Regions from separate parts of the Streptomyces sp. NBC_00775 genome, predicted to be linked through region 3. Evidence: riboswitches for the same ligand, from Rfam matches in the RefSeq annotation. Region 3 holds a riboswitch; each other region holds the start of a gene.
What was found. A riboswitch is a leader RNA that binds a small molecule or an ion and turns the genes downstream of it on or off. The one in region 3 is predicted to bind cobalamin.
Positions count from the first base shown of each region.

Region 1: linked by a shared signal. The riboswitch ahead of OIC96_RS37130 (cobalamin biosynthesis protein) and the one ahead of OIC96_RS15870 (ribonucleoside-diphosphate reductase subunit alpha) in region 3 are both predicted to bind cobalamin.
Region 2: linked by a shared signal. The riboswitch ahead of OIC96_RS43540 (CbtB domain-containing protein) and the one ahead of OIC96_RS15870 (ribonucleoside-diphosphate reductase subunit alpha) in region 3 are both predicted to bind cobalamin.

Region 1 is NZ_CP108938.1:8,367,833-8,372,603, reverse strand. It holds gene OIC96_RS37145 (lysozyme) at 28-777, shown strand; gene OIC96_RS37140 (inorganic phosphate transporter) at 956-2,197, shown strand; gene OIC96_RS37135 (hypothetical protein) at 2,218-2,433, shown strand; cobalamin riboswitch at 2,783-2,923, shown strand; gene OIC96_RS37130 (cobalamin biosynthesis protein) at 3,043-3,999, shown strand; gene OIC96_RS37125 (cobyric acid synthase) at 3,996-4,771, shown strand, end outside.
Region 2 is NZ_CP108938.1:9,796,460-9,801,230, reverse strand. It holds gene OIC96_RS43560 (hypothetical protein) at 1-128, opposite strand, end outside; gene OIC96_RS43555 (alpha/beta fold hydrolase) at 232-1,164, shown strand; gene OIC96_RS43550 (TetR/AcrR family transcriptional regulator C-terminal domain-containing protein) at 1,161-1,814, shown strand; gene OIC96_RS43545 (CbtA family protein) at 1,865-2,629, opposite strand; gene OIC96_RS43540 (CbtB domain-containing protein) at 2,655-2,876, opposite strand; cobalamin riboswitch at 2,913-3,077, opposite strand; gene OIC96_RS43535 (histidine phosphatase family protein) at 3,178-3,756, shown strand; gene OIC96_RS43530 (nuclear transport factor 2 family protein) at 3,785-4,177, opposite strand; gene OIC96_RS43525 (type 1 glutamine amidotransferase domain-containing protein) at 4,455-4,771, shown strand, end outside.
Region 3 is NZ_CP108938.1:3,583,425-3,588,195, forward strand. It holds gene mctP (monocarboxylate uptake permease MctP) at 1-942, shown strand, start outside; cobalamin riboswitch at 1,313-1,451, shown strand; gene OIC96_RS15870 (ribonucleoside-diphosphate reductase subunit alpha) at 1,574-3,973, shown strand; gene OIC96_RS15875 (ribonucleotide-diphosphate reductase subunit beta) at 3,973-4,771, shown strand, end outside.

The sequences.
Region 1 (4,771 bases), 4.8 Mb from region 3:
GTGCACGTCGCCATTCCGGGGGGAAATATGGCCCGTGATCACAAACCGTTAAGTCGTCGCGCCCGGGGCTTTGCGGCCGCGGGCGTCGTGGCGGCACTCACCGCCGGGGGGACCGCTCTCGCCGCGCTCCCGGCCGACGCAGCGAGCAAACCCAAGGGGCACGACGTCTCCTCGCATCAGAAGAACGTCGACTGGTCGAGCGCGAAGGCGAAGGGCGCCCGGTTCGTCTACGTCAAGGCGACCGAGTCCCACACGTACCACAATCCGTACTTCAGCCAGCAGTACAACGGCGCACGCAACGCGGGCATCCTCCGCGGCGCCTACCACTTCGCGGTGCCGAACAAGTCGTCCGGCGCCACCCAGGCCGCGTACTTCGTGCGCAACGGCGGCGCTTGGAGCGCGGACGGCTGGACGCTGCCGCCAGCGCTGGACATCGAGTACAACCCGTACAGCTCGCACAAGTGCTACGGCCTGAGCAAGGCCAAGATGGTGAGCTGGATCAAGGCGTTCAGCGACGAGATCAAGCGGGAGACCGGCCGCCGTCCGGTGATCTACACGACCACGCACTGGTGGAACACCTGCACCGGCAACAGTCGCGCCTTCGCCGCGAACCACGCCCTGTGGCTCGCCCGCTACGACTCGGCGGACGCGGGCGCGCTGCCCGCCGGCTGGTCGTACTGGACGTTCTGGCAGTACGACAACAGCGGCAGCCTGCCGGGTGACCAGAATCTCTTCAACGGATCCATGACTCAGCTCAAGAAGCTCACGCGGGGCTAGAAACGGCCCTCGGAGCCCGATATTCCGCCTTCGTTCGAGCCGGCCGGCCGCCCCTTCGACACAAACGGAGGGGCGGTCCACCCTTTGAGACACCCCATCGCCCGCCCCAGTTCATCTTCCGTTCACCCAGGTTGCCTACGGTCCACATGCCACTGACGTCAAACAGAAGCCTGGGTAAATGGAACACATCACGCTCCTCCTCGGAATCGTGATCGTCACCGCTCTCGTGTTCGATTTCACGAACGGTTTCCACGACACCGCCAACGCGATGGCCACCACCATCTCGACCGGCGCGCTCAAGCCCAAGGTCGCGGTGGCTATGTCCGCCGTCCTCAACCTTGTCGGCGCCTTCCTCTCGGTGGAGGTCGCCAACACGATCTCCAAAGGCCTCGTCGACGAATCCGGCATCCAGCCCGAAGTGATCTTCGCGGCGCTTGTCGGTGCCATCCTCTGGAATCTGCTGACGTGGCTCGTCGGCCTCCCGTCCAGTTCCTCGCACGCCCTCATGGGCGGCCTGGTCGGCGCCACCATCGCCTCCGCCGGCACCGGCGCGGTGCACGGGGACGTCCTGGTCGGCAAGGTGCTGCTGCCCGCCGTCGCGGCCCCGATCGTCGCGGGCATCGCCGCGATGCTCGCCACGCGGCTGTCGTACAGGCTCAGTAAGAACGCCGACACCAAGGCCACCGCGAAGGGCTACCGCGCCGGCCAGATAGCCTCCGCCGGTCTGGTCTCGCTGGCCCACGGCACCAACGACGCCCAGAAGACGATGGGCATCATCACCCTGGCCCTGATCGCCGGTGGCGCCATCGCCCCCGACGCCGATCCGCCGGTCTGGGTGATCCTCTCCGCCGGTCTCGCCATCGCGCTCGGCACCTACCTGGGCGGCTGGCGCATCATCCGCACGATGGGCAAGGGCCTGACCGACCTCCAGCCGCAGCAGGGCTTCGCCGCCCAGACCAGCGCGGCCACGGTCATCCTGGCCTCCTCCCACATCGGCTTCTCCCTCTCCACCACGCACTCCGTCTCCGGTTCCGTGATGGGCGCCGGCCTCGGCCGCAAGGGCGGCGTGGTCCGCTGGTCCACCGCCACCCGGATGTTCGTCGCCTGGGGTCTGACGCTGCCGGCCGCCGCGCTGGTCGGCGCGGGCGCCGAGTGGGTCACCGGCCTCGGCGACTGGGGCACCGCGCTCGTCGCCGTCTTCCTGGTCGCCTCCAGCGCCGCGATCTGGCGGATCTCGCGTCGCGAGGTCGTCGACGCCACCAACGTCAACGAGACCGAGGAGCCCGCCGGTGTGGTGACCACGGCCATCGCCGCCGTGACCCCGCCCCCGGCCGGCAGCCTCACCGATGACCTCACGGCCACCATTCCGGCTCCCGCCGAGACCGCGGCGAACCCGTCGGCTCCGTCGGCCATGGCCTGAGACCCAAAGGAAGAAACAGCATGAACATCGACTGGGCAGCCCTCGGGTCCGTCATCGGAGTGAGCCTCGGAGTGACCGTGGCCCTCGTCGGCCTCTTCACCCTCGGCGTCGTCGGCCTCTCCAAGAAGGAGTCGGCCCAGGGCGGTCCGGCCGCCGCGGCGGCCACGGGCGCGTACGTCTGCTTCGCGGCCTGCGCTGCGGCGGTGGCGTACGGCATCTCCCTGATCGTCGCCTGAAGCATCCGGCCGATCGTGGTGCGAGCACCGCACGATCCCCTCTGAGGACCGCACGATCCTTGCCGCCCTGCTCATCGGTCACCGTTTCCTGGTGACGGTGAGCAGGGCGGTTCTTTTTCCGCGTCGGCGGGAAAGCGGCGGGACAGCTCGGCGTACCCGTTCCGCACCTTCACGCAGAGCGTCTTGCCAGGCATTTCGGATGCCTACGCTCCGTGATCATCAGCGCATCCGTGGACTGCCGCCCCCCACAGGGGAATTCGGTGCAAGTCGGTCTCGTCGGGCAGGCCGGGGTGGCGGCGGTGTGGGTCTCAGCACACTCCCCCGTCGCAGGTCAACAGCAAGTTGACGGGTCTTCCAACCCCGTGGTGGACTGCCCGAGCCAAGTACGGCGGCATGAGAGGAAGCCGGTGTGAGTCCGGCGCGGTCCCGCCACTGTCACCGGGGAAGGAAGTCCCCGGGAGCCAGGAACTCTCACCGCCGGTCTCGTCGAACCAGGGCGTGGACACCCTGAGTGAGGACATATCGCCATGCGCGGCTGCCCAAGTGCCCTGCCAACGACGCGAGTGACGCGAACGACGGTTGTTCCCGACCCGACGGTCGGCTGAACCGATGCGTGCCGATCGCGTCTTCGCGTACGGCGCCACCGCCGGCCTCCTCGGCGACCTGCTGCTCGGCGACCCTCGCCGGGGGCATCCGGTCGCCGCGTTCGGGCGGGCCGCGGGAGCCGTGGAGCGGGTGTTGTGGCGGGACCACCGCGGGTGGGGCGCGCTGCACACCGCCGTGTGCGTGGGCGGTGCCGCAGGGCTCGCGGCGCTCGCGAGCCATTCCGTACGCGCCTCCCGTACCGCCTCCATCGCGCTGACCGCCGCCGCCACTTGGGCCGTAGTCGGGGGGACCTCCCTCGGCCGCGAGGCCCGCGCGATCGGCGACGCGCTCGCGGCCGGCGATGTCGAGGTGGCCCGGGAGCGGCTGCCCCATCTGTGCGGGCGGGATCCCCAGGCGCTGGACTCCGACGGCATCGCGCGGGCCGTCGTCGAGTCCGTCGCCGAGAACACCTCCGACGCGGTGGTGGGGGCACTGGTGTGGGGCGCTGTGGGCGGCGCACCCGGGCTGGTCGCCTTCCGCGCCGTGAACACGCTCGACGCCATGGTCGGACACAAGTCCCCCAAGTACCGGCGGTACGGGTGGGCTTCCGCACGCCTGGACGATGTGGCCGGGTGGCCGGGGGCTCGGCTGACCGCCGTGCTCGCGAGCGCGGCCGGAAGTGATCCGCGGGGTGCCGTACGCGCCTGGCGTGCCGACGCCCGTAAGCATCCGAGCCCCAACGCCGGGCCTGTGGAGGCCTCGTTCGCGGGGGCGCTCGGGGTGCGGCTCGGCGGGACGCTCGCCTACGGGGGGCGGGTCGAGCACCGGCCCGTGCTCAACCGCACCGGGCGCGCCGTCCAAGTCGACGACATCGAGCGGGCCGTACGGCTGTCGCGGCGTGTGAGCTGGCTCGCCCTCGGCGTGAGTGCCGCCGGGCGACTGCTCTCCCAGAGACTTCTCGCGAAGGGACGTACCTCATGAGCGGCGAAACGAGCGGCGGAACGGGCGGCGGACTCCTCGTCGCCGGGACCACCTCCGACGCCGGCAAGAGCGTCGTCACCGCCGGGATCTGCCGGTGGCTGGTGCGGCAGGGCGTCAAGGTCGCGCCGTTCAAGGCGCAGAACATGTCGCTGAACTCGTTCGTGACCCGCGAGGGCGCCGAGATCGGGCGCGCGCAGGCCATGCAGGCGCAGGCCGCGCGCGTCGAGCCCACCGCGCTGATGAATCCCGTGCTGCTCAAGCCGGGGAGCGACCGCAGCAGTCAGGTCGTCCTCATGGGCAAACCGGTGGGTGAGATGACCGCGCGCGGCTATCACGGCGGGCGCCAGGAGGCCCTTCTGGGGACCGTGCTGGACTGCCTCGCCGAGTTGCGGGGCACGTATGACGCGGTGATCTGTGAGGGGGCCGGGAGTCCCGCCGAGATCAATCTGCGGCGGACGGACATCGTGAACATGGGGATCGCGCGGAACGCGCGGCTGCCCGTGCTCGTCGTCGGCGACATCGACCGCGGGGGCGTGTTCGCCTCGTTCTTCGGGACGGTCGCGCTGCTGTCGCGCGAGGACCAGGAGTTCGTCGCCGGGTTCCTCGTCAACAAGTTCAGGGGGGATGTCTCCCTGCTGGAGCCGGGGCTCGACATGCTTCACGGCCTCACCGGGCGGCGCTCCTACGGCGTCCTCCCCTTCCAGCACGGTCTCGGCATCGACGAGGAGGACGGGCTGCGCGTCTCGCTGCGGGGTGCCGTGCGGGAGTCCGT
Region 2 (4,771 bases), 6.2 Mb from region 3:
TGCGCGAAGTAGACCAGGGCCACGGTGTACATCAGCACCGCGTATCCGTGCCCGTACGCCCGCCTCCTGCGGGCCCGTCCGTCCGTCGCCGACAGCGTGGTCTTCCCGTCCGCCACTTCCGCGCCCATGACTGGAATTCCTCCATTCTGAAATCGATGAACTACACCGTAGACTTAACCTACGGCGTAGACATCATCACATCTCAAAGCATGAAGTGAAATGAGAACTCAGATGGGCAAACACGAGTCCGTTCGTGAACAGGCGGGTGTCGCGCGGTCGACGACCGTCCTGGTTTCCTGTGCACGACTGCACACGGAGCGTGTCGGGCAGGGCCCCGCCCTGGTGCTGGTACCGGGCGGCGGTGGCGACGCGGGCATGTTCGAGGACGTCGTGCCGCTGCTCGCCGAGCGGTTCACGGTGATCACCTACGACCGGCGCGGCAACTCCCGCAGCCCGCTCGCCGATCCGGCGGCACGCATCGACGTCCCGCAGCAGGCGGACGACGTGATCGCGATCCTCGACCACTACGGCATCGACCAGGCGTACGTCTTCGGCAACAGCGGCGGCGCGATCATCGCGCTGGAACTGCTGGCGCACCACTCCGGGCGACTGCTCGGCGCCGTCGTCCACGAGCCCCCGCTCATGCAGGTGCTGCCCTTGGACAGCCCGGAGCGGCAGGCCATGGAGGACATCGAACGGCTCGGCCGGGATAAGGGTCCGCTGCGGGCGTCGGCCGCGTTCGGCGCGATGACGCTTCCGCAGCCGCCGCGGATGTTCGTGTCACCGAGGGGCCAGGCGCTGATCGCCGCGACCTCCCGCGTGATGCTGGCCACCGCCGGTGCCGCGAAGCGGGTGACCGGTCGCGAGCCGGACACCATGACCCGCATCCTGGGCAACTCCCGCATCCTCATCGAGCGGGAACTGTCCGAGTTCTGCTTCGCGTACCAGCCCGACCTCGATGCCCTGCGGAACGTGGGCATCCCCTGGCGCCTCGCCACGGGCCGCGACAGCGAAGGGCGCCCCTACCATCGTCCCGCTCACGTCCTGAGCGAACTGCTCGGCGTAGCATGCGAGGAGTTCCCCGGAGGCCACACGGTCTACCAGCAGCGTCCGCGGGAATTCACCCAGCGGCTGATCACGATTCTGGACCAACTCTCCTCATGAAGACCGACAAGGGCAGCGCGGCGGACACGCGGCCGTCCCCGCGCGTCAGACCGGCGCTGAACCGGACGTACATCGCCGCCGCCGCCCTGGCCCTGATCGACGCCAACGGCCTCGGCAACTTCTCGATGCGCAAGCTCGGCGCGGGGCTCGGGGTCGACCCGATGGCGGTGTACCGCTACTTCCGGGACCAGGAGGAGCTGTTCGACGGCATCGCGGAGGCGCTCTTCGACGAGCTCGATGTCGACTCGCTGCCCTGGGACGACACTTGGCGGGCGGTCTCCGAGCAGTACTGCCGGCGGCTGCGCGACACGCTGCTCCGCCATCCGCAGGCGGTCTCGGTCTTCGCGACCCGTCCGGTGCGCTCGCGTGCGTCGATCGACACGGGCGTACGGATCATCGAGCTGCTTCAGGCCAGGGGTTTCACCCCGACCCACGCCCTGCAGATCGCTCGCTGTCTGCGCGAGTTCACCATCGGGCACGCGCTGAGCCTGGCGGTGGTGCGGCTCGGTTCGCAGAGCCGCAGCAAGAAGCCCGCGCCCGAATCGCCCGCGTACAACGTCCTCGCCCGCGCGGCCGACGGCACGGAGATCGACGAGCACTTCGACATCGGCCTCACGGCGATGCTGGACGGCTTCGAGCGGCTGATCTGAACGAGAAGGGCGGCCCAGGCCGACGACCGGGACCGCCCTTCTTCAACCGCTCAGTGAGCGACGGGAGTTGCCTCCGCGGCGGGCTCCTTCTCCCGCACGGTGGCCGGTCGTGGAGCCAGTACCCGCTCCGCCAGCACCCCGAAGACGAGACCGAAGGCGGTCCACAGGGTCAGCTGGATGGCCAGGGCCGCGAGGCGGAACTGCCAGAGCAGGGTGGCGGAGAAGTCCTTCGGGACCTCGTTGACGGTCGGCAGGAACGCGTACGCGAGGCCGATGGCGAGGACGAAGAACGCGCCCGCCGCGAGCGTCGCGTTCCAGTTGCCCAGGCGCGGCGCGAGGCGCTTGCCCAGGATGACCGTGGCGACGGCGAGCAGCACGCTGAGCACCATCATCAGGAAGTACAGGGTCGTGCGCTTGCCGATGGTGTCGGGGTCGCCGACGGACGGCGGGTTGGCCGGGTACTTCAGGAACGGCACCACGTAGACGGCGAGCAGGCCCGCCGCCGACAGCAGGAGCGCGCTGGCGCGCGGCCCGAACCGGCCGATCCTGCCCAGCGCGAAGCAGTACGCGAGGGCGGCGATCCCGCCGAACGAGACCCCGTAGACGAGGACACCGGTGGCCAGACCGCCGGTGGACTGCATCGTGCGGGAGACGATCTCCATACCGTGCTCGTGCGAGTGCGCCTCCTCGTAGGCGATCGCCGAGTCCACGCGCGGCTCACCCAGGAAGTAGGCGACGACCAGGGCGAGCAGGCCCGCGGCGAGACCCGCGAGCATGCCACGCACCAGGAGGTTTCTGACAGTTGCGGAATTCATGAGCTCGTACGTTTCCTCTTCGGCGTCAGTGGCAGGGGAAGCCGAGGAGGTGGCGGGCGTCGTGCACCCACTCGTGCACGTTCTCGCCGGACACGAGGGAGGTGGCGCCCTGTTCGGCGCCGACGAAGTAGAGCAGGACCAGCATCAGGATGCCGAAGAAGACCGCCCAGGGGGCGATCGCGCCGATCGGCAGCTTCGCGGGAACGGCGGTGGGGGTAGCGGTCGGCTGAGCGACGGACTGCGCCATGGGGCAGAACCTCCTGGGGAACTCGCGTCCCATCTTGGTGGTGCACAGGACGACGGCCGCGGGTCTGACTTGCTCGACCTTCACCACCCCTGGCGGGAGTGGTTCTTGATGGGCTTACAGTGGCGCGACCGTGCCGGATTTCCACCGGACTTCCGCCGAACCGTCGTCAATATCGACGAGACCGTACCGCGTGGCGGGGATCCGGCCAAGGGCGCATGAGGGGCACGGCGTGCGCCCCTTGCCCGGCCGCGTGGCCGGTTCCCGTACCGCACAAGGGTTTCGCACAGGAAAGTGGATGTGTATGACGAGCCGAGTGATCCTGATCTCAGCGGCGATCAGCGAGGCACTGCGCGAGGCCCGCTTCGACGACGGATGCCCGGTCGACGCCTCGGGGCTGCGGCTCGCGCGGGCGGCCGCGGGCAGTGTTCCGGCCGCGGCCCGGCTGTGGGTCTCCCCCACCGTGCGGTGCCGGGAGACCGCGGGCGCGCTCGGCCTCGACACCCCCGCGGACGCACCGGAGTTGGCCGCTCTGGACGTGGGCCGCTGGCGCGGGGCGACCCTCGACGAGGTGAGCGCGAAGGAGCCGGAGGCGGTGGCACGGTGGCTGGCCGATCCCGGATCCGCGCCGCACGACGGGGAGTCGGTGCGGGCGTTCTGCGACCGGGTGGCGGGCTGGCTGGACACGGCCTCCGAGGTCACCGGGCGAACCGTCGCCGTGGTGGAGCCGGAGGTCGTACGGGCCTTGGTGGTACGGGTGTTGGGGGCGCCGGAGTCGGCGTTCTGGCGCGTCGACGTGCCCCCGCTGACCGCCACGGAGTTCAGCGGCCGCGCGGGTCGCTGGAACGTTCGCGCGGGACGCCCGCTCGGGGAGCCGGGCTGACCCGTCCGCCATCAGGGCGCGTCGCCGCTCACGCGCCCGCCGCCTCCCGCGAGATCCGCTCGAACTGCGCCCCCATCGCCTCGGAGAGCGCCTGGGCCGCCGTCAGCGGGCGGACCATGACCATGAAGTCGTCGATCCGGCCGTCCTCGTCGAAGTGCAGGAAGTCGCAGCCGGTGAGCTGCTTGTCGCCCACCTTCGCCTCGAAGACCAGCGCGTGGTCCCGGCCGTCGGCGCCGGCGATCTCGCGTACGTACCGGAAGTCGGTGAAGACACGGGAGACGGCGCGCAGGATGGCCGCGGTGATCGCCTTGCCCGGGTAGGGCTTGAAGGCGACGGGGCTGGTGAACACCACGTCCTCGGCCAGCATCTCCTCGATCGCGGCGAAGTCTCCGGCCTCCACGGCCTTGCGGAAGGAATGCATCACGCCCACCTCTTCTACTCAACCAGTTGTCTAGGTGCGGATGACATTAATCGCGCATGTTCCCGGCGTCCAGCCTCGGAGCAGAGCCGCCCGCCGTATTCCCGGAGCGTCATTGGATCCCCTATGGCTGCAAGCGGGTTCCCTATTGGTCACCTATGTCCGACGCGCATACCGTCGAGCACATCGCCGCCCTGACGATCTGAGCGCAGAACGTCAGGGCGTACGGCCAAGAACGTTCCCCAGGTCCGTCAGGGCCCGCTCCCCCGGAGAGAACACCATGTCGAAGATCCTTTTCGTGATGACCGGCGTCGACTACTGGACGCTCGCCGACGGCACCCGTCACCCGACCGGCTTCTGGGCCGAGGAGGCCGTCGCCCCGTACGAGGCCTTCAAGGCCGCGGGCCACGAGGTCGTCGTCGCCACGCCGGGCGGCGTCGTGCCGACCGTGGACCAGGGAAGCCTGGCGCCCGAGGTGAACGGCGGGCAGGAGGGCGCCGACCGGATCGCCGGCGCCCTCGCGTCGATCGCCGAGCTCCAGCAGCCGATCAAGCTGGAGGAAGCGGACCTGGACGACTACGCGGCCGTCTTCTACCC
Region 3 (4,771 bases):
GACGAGATCTTCAAGGCGGCGAACGACAAGTACACGGCGGCGGGCGCCGGCGGAATCGTCCCCGCCGAAGCGAACCAGTGGACGTACGCCACCCTCGCCCTGGGCTCGGCACTCGCGCTCTTCATGTACCCGCACTCGATCACGGCGACGCTGTCGAGCCGCAGCCGCAACGTCATCCGCCGCAACACCACGATCCTCCCGCTCTACTCCCTGATGCTGGGCCTGCTGGCCCTCCTCGGCTTCATGGCGATCGCGGCCGGGGTGAAGGTCACGAACGGCCAACTCGCCATCCCCCAGCTCTTCGAGACCATGTTCCCGGACTGGTTCGCGGGCGTGGCCTTCGCCGCGATCGGCATCGGTGCGCTCGTCCCCGCGGCGATCATGTCCATCGCCGCCGCCAACCTCTTCACCCGCAACATCTACAAGGACTTCATCAAGCCGGACGCGACCCCGCAGCAGGAGACCAAGGTCTCCAAGCTGGTCTCGCTCCTGGTGAAGGTGGGCGCGCTGGTCTTCGTCCTGACGATGGACAAAACCGTCGCGATCAACTTCCAGCTCCTCGGCGGCATCTGGATCCTCCAGACGTTCCCCGCCCTGGTGGGCGGCCTGTTCACCCGCTGGTTCCACCGCTGGGCACTCCTCGCCGGCTGGGCCGTGGGCATGCTCTACGGCACGCTCGCCGCGTACGGGATCGCCTCCCCCACCCAGGATCACTTCGGCGGCAACTCGAAGGAGATCCCTGGCATCGGGGAGATCGGCTACATCGGCTTCACGGCGTTCGTCCTCAACGTGGTCGTGACCGTGGTCCTCACCTTCGCCCTCCGGGCCTTCAACGCCCCCGACGGCGTGGACGAAACGTCCCCGGAGGACTACACGGCGGACGCGGCCACCCCGAGCGTCGAGGCGAAGCTGCCGCCGGCGACAGCGGAGGCGACCCCCTAGCCGCCGGACGGGTGCGGACGGAGGGATTGCGCAGTTCCCCGCGCCCCTTCAATGCCGCAGACGCCGTACGGCCGAAGGGGACGGGTCGGGGGCGTCCGCCCGCAGCGGCTGGCGCGTCAACGCCGAGCCCTTGAAACCCCACCGATTCCGCGCCAGACCGAGGACGGATACCCCCGACCCGGCCCCGACCCACAACAAGCCACAGCGGCCACCAGACGGGCCGCCGGACACAATCCGGCGGCCCGCACTCATGCCCCTGACACATCCCGCTGCTCACCTACGAGTTGACGCTCCAGCACACTCCGTAGCACTCCCCGACACCAACGCGACACAACATGTGGTGGTGCTCCCGCAGCCCGGCACAAGATGTATGCTCATGCTCGCTGTCGCCGCAGGGGAATCCGGTGCGAATCCGGAACTGTCCCGCAACGGTGTACTTGTGTGTGTTCGCGTACCCGCGTGCACACACTCGCGTCAGTCCGAGGACCTGCCGACAGCGCGCCCCGGCCACCCGGCCCGGGCGCCGACGACGTCCGGGCCTCGCGGAATGGGCCGGTGGACGCGACGCCGTGCGCGCTCGTGTGCCCCGCCGCTTTCCCCTGGCCCCGTGCCGAGCGAGGGAGAGCCCCAAGTGACCATCGCGCCAGCCGATCCGGCTTCAGTTTCCGTGCCGCAGGCCCCGGTGCAGGCCCCGGTGGAGAACGACGGTCCCGGTACCACGCTGCTGCGTACCCTGACCGACCTCACCGCCGACCTCCCCGACGCCGACCCCGGCCGGGTCGCCGCCGCCGCGCTGCGCGGCCGCTCCGCCCGCGCGGACGACACGGAACTGCGCGAACTGGCCACGGAGGCCGCCGCGGGCCTCATCTCCGAGGACCCCGCCTACTCGAAGCTGGCGGCCAGGCTGCTGACGATCAGCATCGCGGCCGAGGCCGCCTCCCAGGGCGTCACGACCTTCTCCGAGTCGATCACGACCGGCCACCGCGAGGGCCTGATCGCCGACCGCACCGCCGAGTTCGTCCGGCTGCACACGGCCCACCTCGACGCCCTGATCGACACCGAAGGCGACGACCGCTTCGGCTACTTCGGCCTGCGCACCCTGCACAGCCGCTACCTCCTGCGGCACCCGATCACCCGCAAGGTCGTCGAGACGCCCCAGCACTTCATGCTCCGCGTGGCATCCGGCCTCGCCGAGGACGACACCACCAGGGCCCTCGACGAAGTAGCGGCGCTCTACAGCCTGATGAGCCGCCTCGACTACCTCCCCTCCTCCCCCACCCTCTTCAACTCCGGCACCCGGCATCCCCAGATGTCGTCCTGCTACCTCCTCGACTCCCCGCTGGACGAGCTGGACTCCATCTACGACCGCTACCACCAGGTCGCCCGGCTCTCGAAGCACGCGGGCGGCATCGGCCTGTCGTACTCCCGTATCCGTTCGCGCGGTTCGCTGATCCGCGGCACGAACGGGCACTCCAACGGCATCGTCCCGTTCCTGAAGACCCTCGACGCCTCGGTCGCCGCCGTGAACCAGGGCGGCCGGCGCAAGGGCGCGGCCGCGGTCTACCTGGAGACCTGGCACTCCGACATCGAGGAGTTCCTGGAGCTGCGCGACAACACCGGCGAGGACGCCCGCCGTACGCACAACCTGAACCTCGCGCACTGGATCCCGGACGAGTTCATGCGCCGGGTGAACGAGGACGCCGTCTGGTCCCTCTTCTCCCCCGCCGACGTGCCCGAGCTGGTCGACCTGTGGGGCGACGAGTTCGACGCCGCGTACCGCAAGGCGGAGGAGGCGGGCCTCGCCAAGAAGACCATCCCGGCCCGCGACCTGTACGGCCGCATGATGCGCACCCTCGCACAGACCGGCAACGGCTGGATGACCTTCAAGGACGCCGCCAACCGCACCGCCAACCAGACGGCGGAGCCGGGCCACACCGTCCACTCCTCGAACCTGTGCACCGAGATCCTGGAGGTCACGGACGACGGCGAGACGGCGGTCTGCAACCTGGGCTCGGTCAACCTGGGCGCGTTCGTCGACACGGCGGCCGGCGACATCGACTGGGAGCGGCTGGACGAGACGGTCCGCACGGCCGTCACCTTCCTCGACCGCGTCGTCGACATCAACTTCTACCCGACCGAGCAGGCGGGCCGCTCCAACGCGAAGTGGCGCCCGGTCGGCCTCGGCGCGATGGGCCTCCAGGACGTCTTCTTCAAGCTGCGCGTCCCGTTCGACTCACCGCAGGCCAAGGCCCTGTCCACCCGTATCGCCGAGCGCATCATGCTCGCCGCGTACGAGGCCTCCGCGGACCTCGCCGAGCGCAACGGCCCGCTTCCGGCCTGGGAGAAGACCCGTACGGCCCGCGGAGTCCTCCACCCCGACCACTTCGACGTGGAACTCACCTGGCCGGAGCGCTGGACGGCCCTGCGGGAACGCATCGCCGCGGTCGGCATGCGCAACTCGCTCCTCCTCGCCATCGCCCCCACCGCCACGATCGCGTCGATCGCGGGCGTGTACGAGTGCATCGAGCCGCAGGTCTCGAACCTCTTCAAGCGCGAGACGCTCTCCGGCGAGTTCCTCCAGGTCAACTCCTACCTGGTGGCCGAGCTGAAGAAGCTCGGCGTGTGGGACGCGCAGACCCGCGAGGCGCTGCGCGAGTCCAACGGCTCGGTGCAGGGCTTCACCTGGGTGCCGCAGGACGTCCGTGACCTGTACCGCACGGCCTGGGAGATCCCGCAGCGCGGCCTCATCGACATGGCCGCCGCCCGCACCCCGTTCCTCGACCAGGCCCAGTCGCTGAACCTGTTCCTGGAGACGCCGACCATCGGCAAGCTCTCCTCGATGTACGCCTACGCCTGGAAGTCGGGCCTGAAGACGACGTACTACCTGCGCTCGCGCCCGGCGACCCGCATCGCCCGCGCCGCCCAGGCGCAGACGCAGCCCGAGAAGACCATCCCCGTCCAGCAGGCGGCCGACCCCGACGCCGTCGCCTGCTCCCTTGAGAACCCCGAGTCCTGCGAGGCCTGCCAGTAATGACGACCGCCCCCGAAAAGACCGAGAAGAACCTCCTCGACCCGGGCTTCGAACTCACCCTCCGCCCCATGCGCTACCCGGACTTCTACGAGCGCTACCGGGACGCGATCAAGAACACCTGGACCGTCGAGGAGGTCGACCTCCACTCGGACGTCGCCGACCTCGCGAAGCTCTCGCAGGGCGAGCAGCACATGATCGGCCGGCTGGTCGCGTTCTTCGCGACGGGCGACTCGATCGTGGCGAACAACCTCGTGCTGACGCTGTACAAGCACATCAACTCCCCCGAGGCGCGCCTGTATCTCTCCCGGCAGCTCTTCGAGGAAGCGGTCCACGTCCAGTTCTATCTGACCCTGCTGGACACCTATCTCCCCGACCCGGAGGACCGCGCCGCCGCCTTCGACGCCGTCGAGAACATCCCCTCCATCCGCGAGAAGGCAGAGTTCTGCTTCAAGTGGATCAACGAGGTCGAGAAGCTGGAGCGCCTGGAGACCCAGGCCGACCGCCGCCGCTTCCTGCTCAACCTGATCTGCTTCGCCGCGTGCATCGAGGGCCTCTTCTTCTACGGTGCCTTCGCGTACGTCTACTGGTTCCGCAGCCGGGGTCTGCTGCACGGCCTGGCGACGGGCACCAACTGGGTGTTCCGCGACGAGACCATGCACATGTCCTTCGCCTTCGAGGTGGTCGACACGGTCCGCAAGGAGGAGCCGGAGCTCTTCGACGACCAGCTCCAGCAGCAGGTCACCGACATGATCCGCGAGGCTGTCGAAGCCGAGCTGCAGTTCGGCCGCGATCTGTGCG